DNA from 2 places in the Klebsiella terrigena genome. Region 2 is predicted to be linked to the other one. Evidence: riboswitches for the same ligand, from Rfam matches in the RefSeq annotation. Region 2 holds a riboswitch; the other holds the start of a gene.
What was found. Region 2 has a riboswitch for thiamine pyrophosphate ahead of thiB (thiamine ABC transporter substrate binding subunit). Riboswitches for the same ligand answer to the same signal wherever they lie in the genome.
Positions count from the first base shown of each region.

Region 1: another riboswitch for thiamine pyrophosphate. It lies ahead of HCK03_RS13925 (TenA family protein); the one in region 2 lies ahead of thiB (thiamine ABC transporter substrate binding subunit).

Region 1 is NZ_CP050508.1:2,948,515-2,951,903, reverse strand. Features, by position in the region: gene HCK03_RS13930 (ABC transporter ATP-binding protein) at 1-390, opposite strand, end outside; gene HCK03_RS13925 (TenA family protein) at 387-1,082, opposite strand; TPP riboswitch at 1,148-1,249, opposite strand; gene HCK03_RS13920 (BamA/TamA family outer membrane protein) at 1,552-2,679, shown strand; gene HCK03_RS13915 (hypothetical protein) at 2,695-3,389, shown strand, end outside.
Region 2 is NZ_CP050508.1:4,764,210-4,767,598, reverse strand. Features, by position in the region: gene thiP (thiamine/thiamine pyrophosphate ABC transporter permease ThiP) at 1-402, opposite strand, end outside; gene thiB (thiamine ABC transporter substrate binding subunit) at 378-1,361, opposite strand; TPP riboswitch at 1,394-1,540, opposite strand; gene sgrR (HTH-type transcriptional regulator SgrR) at 1,602-3,257, opposite strand; gene sgrT (glucose uptake inhibitor SgrT) at 3,345-3,389, shown strand, end outside.

The DNA.
Region 1 (3,389 bases), 1.8 Mb from region 2:
GGAGAGCGACGCCGGGCGATCGTCGGCGCACTGCTCCAGCCCCACCTGGCGCAACAGGGTTGTCACGCGCGTGCGGTCGACGCGCTCCCCGCGCAGGCGCGCGCCGAGGGCGACGTTATCGCGCACGCTCAGCCACGGATAGAGCAGGTCCTTCTGGCCCATCCACGCCAGCCGTTTCGCGACGGGCTGCCCGTCGCTGGCGTACACCTGGCCGGAGGTGGGCGCCGCAAGGCCGGCGATGATGCGCAGCAGGCTGGTCTTTCCGGCACCGCTGGCGCCCAGCAGAGAGATCCACTGACCGGCGGGGATATCGAACGACAAATCGGCAAAAACAACCCGCGCGCCGAAGCGCAAACCCAGTTCCCGCACGTGGATCGCCGGGGGCGTCACGCCGACGCCTCCGTTACCGCGTTCAGCCCCATCTGCCAGAAGTTGGCCTCCAGCCGCGTGGCGGTGGTGAAGATGGCGCTGAGCTCAGCGAATCTCGACTCGCCGCCGCGCTGCTGCCAGAGGGTTTCAAGCAGGGCGATCGCCGCGTTGACGCCGTTGAGATAGCCTTCGTCGCCGTAGTTACGGATCCACGAGGCGTAGGGGTTATCGTCCAGGCGGGTCTGCGGACCGTGCAGCAGCCCGAGCCCGATTTCCGCGTAGCCGGCCACGCAGGGCATCAGCGCGGCCAGCAGATCCAGCGCGTCGCCGGAATGGCCGATATCCAGCACGTAGCGCGTGTAGTTAACCGTCTCCGCCGCTTCCGGCTCTGCGGCCATGGTGGCTTCATCCAGCCCCCAGTCGGCGCAGTAGCCGACGTGCAGCGGCAGCTCGTTAAGGATGGCGTTCATCGATGCCGCCGCGGCGCGCATCTCCGGCAGCGTGCGCAGCTTGCTGACCAGCAGGGCATAGCTGCGGGCAAAGTGGATCAAAAACAGATAGTCCTGCGTCAGGTAGCGGCGGAATGCGGGTTCGGGCAGGGTGGCGTCAGCCAGCTGGTGTAAAAAGGGATGCGCGACGTAGTGCTGCCAGTCGCGTCCCGCCTGCTGGCGCAGACGACCGTAGATGCCTTGGGTAAATGCGGGAAGAATCACAGGACCTCCTGAATAAGGGGAGATCCGGGCGTGCAGAAGTATGAACAGGCAATGGCGGAAAACTGGCAAAATTGCCGACCCGTCCCTTCGCTGGCATGACCCAGATCAGGTTCAAAGGGTTCGGCTTACGCCATCTCAGCCCTCACGGGACACCCCTCGGTAGGGCCATGTTATACGACATTCACTTTTTGATTACAATCCCGACGGCGGCTCATTGCTTCGGGGGCGCTGGGGCGGTTTAAGTGACAGTGTCACTAGAGATCTGACTAAAAAGCGAACGGCGTGCAGAATTAGGAAAAGTGTTATAGGTAATTAGTGTGATTTAGCACGCTTTTTTATCCAAAATTAAGGAAAAAATCGGCCGTCGGCAATTGGTACTTCCGCGGCGCGTACTATATATTTTCATAAGCTGAAAGCCATTATTCTTCAGTGACCTGGGTATTAAAACCCCTTATCGCCTGGAGAGTGCATGAAGCCGTTTTCCCCCCAGCTGCTGCTGGCGCTGATCGTGCCGCTTGCCGCGCCCGCCACGGCGGGGGAATTTTTCGATCCTGAAGATAGCATGCTGGATATGAGCCAGTATCTGCAGGACAACCCCTACGGATTTCTGCCGGTACCGCTGGTGATTACCGAACCTGCCGTGGGCTTTGGCGGGGGCCTGTTCGGCCTGTTTTTGCACGGTAAAGGCACCCGCGAAGGCGAGAACTACATTCCGCCGCCGATGACGGCGTTTGGCGGCGGCGGGACGCAGAACGGCACCTGGTTTGTCGGCGGCGGCCATCGTCATAGCTGGAATCACGACCATATTCGCTACCTGGTAATGCTCGGCTATGCCGATATTAACCTCGATATTTACTCCGGCGATGTGGTGGGATTTAGCCAAAACCGCAGCATCAGTACGCGGACCAAAGGCTACGGCGGCTTGCAAAAGCTGCTGTTCCGCGTCGGCGACTCCCCGGTTTTCGTCGGCGCGTCGCAGGTCTACGCCAAAACCGATATCTCCACCGACAGCCCGCTGGTCAATCGGGTCTGGCAGCGGGTATTGGGCCAGCAGAGCACCTCGTCGGCGCTGGGCGTGGTGGCGGAATATGACACAACCAATAACTTTTTCTACCCTAAGAAGGGGTTATCGCTGCAGGGCGAGTATCGTTTTTACCGCTCCATGCTCGGGGGTGACTATCAGTACAACCAGTTTTCACTTAACGGTAAATACTTTATTCCGCTGAGCCGGACGCTAACCCTGGCCTTTGCGGGGGACTATCAGTCCCTCACGCACCATGACCGGCATCTCACCCCGATGGCGCGTCCCTATATTGCGCTACGCGGGATCGCCAGCTATCGCTATCAGGGCGACTATGTCAGCACGGTGCAAACTCAGCTCGCCTGGGAGTTTCAGCCGCGCTGGATCCTGCAGGGGTTTGTCGGTATCGGTAGCGCCGCCGATGAAGCGCACGGATTGTGGGAACAAACGGAAACCGCGTGGGGGACGGGGTTTCGCTACCTGATAGCGCGGCAGTACGGCTTACATACGGGCATTGACGTCGCCTTCAGCGAGCACCAGCAGGCGGTCTATTTTAATGTGGGTTCCGGACTTTAAGGTCAGATGAAAAAAATGAGATGGACTAAAGCCATAATAACGCTACTGCTCACCTCCGGCAGCGCCTGGGGAGCCAGCGGCGGTGACGCGGCTTCCGGCGACGGCGACAGCTACTTTCCTATCTGGGGCGATGAGGCAAGGGCGCGCGGGTACGCGATCCCGCTGCCGTTTGGGATCAACCTGAGCTACATGAATATTCGCCAGGATATCCTGGTCGACAGCATCAGCTTTTCCGGGCTCAAGCTCGGCAATCACCTTATTCCGAGCGATATGTTTGCTATTGATGCCGGCCACACGCGGCAGAAAAGTAAGACCGAGAATCTGCGTCTCGATATGTGGGTCTTTCCCTTTTTAAATATCTACGGGATTGCCGGCCACACCCGTGGCTCGTCGGTTTCCAACGTCTCCGTGGATGCCGACCCATCAAAGTACACCGGCATCGACCGAATCATTGCCGGCTCCGTCCACCGCCTGCACGACAGCGGCCAGCTGCAGAACATCGATTTTGCGCTCGACTTTAAAGGCACCACCTGGGGCACCGGCTTTACGCTGGCCGGAGGATACGGCAACTGGTTTGGCCTGGTGGACACCAACTATACTCGCACCGATTTCGATATCCTCGACGGTAAGATCTCGGCCATCACCGTATCGCCACGGGTGGGCTATCGCTTCAGCATGCAGGGGATCGCCGGCCCCTCGAATTTGAGCAT
Region 2 (3,389 bases):
GAAATCCCACTGCCATCCCAGCGCGTTAAATGCCGCCGCCAGCCAGCCCTGGCGTCCGTAAACGCTCAGGATGCCAAATACCGCCACCAGTACCGGCAGGATAAGCGTCATCGCGCACAGGCGCAGCAGCAGCGTGCGGCCGGGAAAGCGGCGCCGGTAGAGGGCGCGGGCAAGAAAGATGGCCGGCACCACCGAGAGCAGCGCCGAAAGAAACGCCTGCCAGAAGGAGAAGCGAACGACGTGCCAGAGATAGCTATCGCCGACGATAGCCATCCAGGCCGCCTCCGGCGCGCTGCTCCAGAGCGCCAGAAAAGCGGCCAGCGCCACCACGACCAGCACGGTGGCGGCCGTCAGGCCCGGCAGCAGCCAGCCGATGGTTAGCGGCTGACGGCGCGTTGCCATGCGTTAATCCAGTTCTGCCGTTCGCCAGCGACCTGCTGCGGAGTGAACTCCAGGGTGGTCTGCGGTTTGATCAGCGTGTCAAAGCCGGCAGGGAGCGTCACCTGGGTGACGGGGTACATCCAGTTGCCCGCCGGAATCGCATTCTGGAACCCCGGAGAGACCATAAACTTAAGGAACTTCTCCGCCAGCTCCGGCTGCTTGCTGGCCGCGGTGCGGGCCGCCACTTCGACCTGCAGGTAGTGGCCTTCGCTGAAGCCGGCCGCCGCGTAGTTATCTTTTTTCTCTTCGATGATGTGATAGGCCGGAGAGGTGGTATAGCTCAGCACCAGATCGCTTTCCCCCTTCAGGAACAGGCCGTAGGCCTCGCTCCAGCCCTTGGTGACGGTGACGGTTTTTGCCGCCAGCTTCTCCCACGCCTGCGGGGATTTATCGCCGTACACCTTCTGCATCCACAGCAGCAGGCCGAGGCCCGGCGTGCTGGTGCGTGGATCTTCGTAGATCACCCGCCATTTCTGGTCGCTCTCAACCAGCTCCTTCAGGCTTTTGGGCGGATTTTTGAGCTTGTTTTTATCGTAGACGAAGGCGAAATAGCCGTAGTCAAAGGGGACGAAGGTATCGTTGTTCCAGCCGCCGGGTACCCTGAGCGCGTCGGTCGGCACGTTGCTTTTGGCGAATAGCTTGCTTTGCGCCGCCGCTTCCAGCAGGTTGTTGTCCAGTCCGAGTACCACATCGGCTTTGCTGTTTTTGCCTTCCATGCGCAGGCGATTCAGCAGCGAAACGCCGTCTTCCAGCGCCACGAACTTCAGCTCGCAGCCGCAGTCGGCTTCAAAGGCCTTTTTGACGGCCGGACCCGGGCCCCAGTCCGCAGAAAAGGAGTCGTAGGTATAGACGGTGAGAACGGGTTTAGCCAACGCGGGAGCGGCGACCAGCACCAGCAGCGGGAGTAATTTTTTCAACACTTTGCACCTCACAAAAAAGGGGTGGCAAAGGATTTTGAGTGAGCCTCAAATCCCTTCGCCGGCGTTATCCGGATCAGGTTCGACGGGTATTTTCTCAGCCCATACGCTGCATCCTGCAGGTTGTCACGATGCAACCTGAATGAAGCGGCGTATGTTTATTAGCACCCCGTTGAGAACGGCGACTAGTGTAATGATTTTGTTAGCGGACCGAAAGTGCTTAAGCGCCCGCCGGGGAAGGCGCTAGGGTTCCGGCGGCGCAAACCACGCCGATTTAAAATCAAACCAGCCGAGGGTGTTCATCCTCACGCCGCGCATGCTGCGCTGGCCCTGGATCATCAGCCAGTGGTGGATCAACGGGACGATCGTCTGGTTGGCCAGCAGCTGCTGGCTCCAGGTCGCAGGGTTTAACTCGCCCGCATGCCAGCGGCCGGCGTCCTCCTCCCAGTCAATCGGGATGCAGTGGCGAATGAGCGGGACTTCATACAGCCAGGCGAAGAGGGAGAAGTCGATCGGCAGGGTAAAGTTGGCGCTGTTTAGCCAGATGTCGCTGACCACCTCGCCGCGGTGCCACTCCGCGTATTCCAGCTCGCGGATCTCCAGCCTGACCTGATGCTCGGCTAACAGCGTCGCCATAATGCCGCCGATCGCGCGATGCTCAATGTGGTCCTGATAATAGGTCAGCGTCACCGACTCGAGGCCCGCGGGCTTCTCGCAGGCGTGGCTGCGCGCGTGGTGCCAGCGCGGCAGCAGGCCGTAGGCCGGGAACCAGTTGCCCTGGTAATGTTCGCCCGCGTGGTAGAGCAGGTTCGCCGGCTGGAACAGATAGCTCAGCCACTGGCGGACGGCGGCATTGGCGCCAAGCGGGCTGCGGGAATCAAACAGCAGGTAGTAGCAGCCCTCTTCCAGGCGGCTTTCGACGGCTTTCTCGCTCTGGGTGGTGCCCTGCAGGGTTAAGCCGCCGTTCGACTCCTCGCCAATCTCCGGCAGCACCCAGACGTTGACCTCGTCGATTAATGCCCGATAGCCGAAGTAGTCGTCGAAGGCGTGGATCTTAAGCTGGTTTTGGTTATTGCGCGCGACGGCATAGGGGCCGGTGCCGATCGGCATCGAGGAGTAGTTCTCCATCGACTGCCATTCGCGCGGCAGTATCACCGCCGAAACCTGGCCCAGCAGCCACGGCAGCCAGCGATCCGGCTGCGTCAGATGGATATCCAGCGTCCAGGCGGTCGGCGAGACGATGCGCTCAATATGGGCGTACAGCGGCAGGGCGTTGCTGCGCTGCAAAGAGGCGATCACGTCCTCCATTTCCAGCTCGCGTCCGTGGTGAAAGTGGATGCCGGGACGCAAAAAAAAGCGCCAGTGGGTGGCCGATAGCTGCTGCCAGTGGTGGGCAATATCGGCTTCCAGTTCCCCGTTTTCCTCATTTACCCGCGTCAGGGCGCTAAAGATTTGCCGGGCGATATGGTTTTCCGAACGGCGCAGCGCGCTGCCGGGGAGCAGATTTTTCATCGGTCGATAATAGAGCACGCGCAGAATATGCCGCCCCTGGCGAAAGCTCCGTCCGAGGTGGGAGACCAGCATCTGGCGCACGGCGGCCTTATCGCCAACCAGCTGCACCAGCTGATCGATGCGATCCTGCTCCAGCAGATCTTCCGCCCGCTGCTGCTGCAGCGCCAGGCCGGTGTAGAGGAAAGCCAGCTTTGAGCGCTTACCGCGTCCCGCTTCCGCCTCCCAGGTTAGCCAGCCGCGCTCTTCCATCATGTTCAGCAGGGTTCGCATATGGCGGCGCGAGCAGCTTAGCATCTCAGCCAGCTCGTTGAGCGTCGTCTCCTGCGACCTCCCTTCGCAGCATTGCCACAGGCGGATGAACTGTTGTTGCAGACGGGCAGAAGACATAAAAGGGGAACTCCTGATGAAAACTCAGCAATTTATTAATCCTCATATTAGGCCAATAATGGATTTCGATGAAGCGAGGAGATGAATATGACGAGGTCAACCGCTAAACAGTTCTACCAACGCTACTTTTCT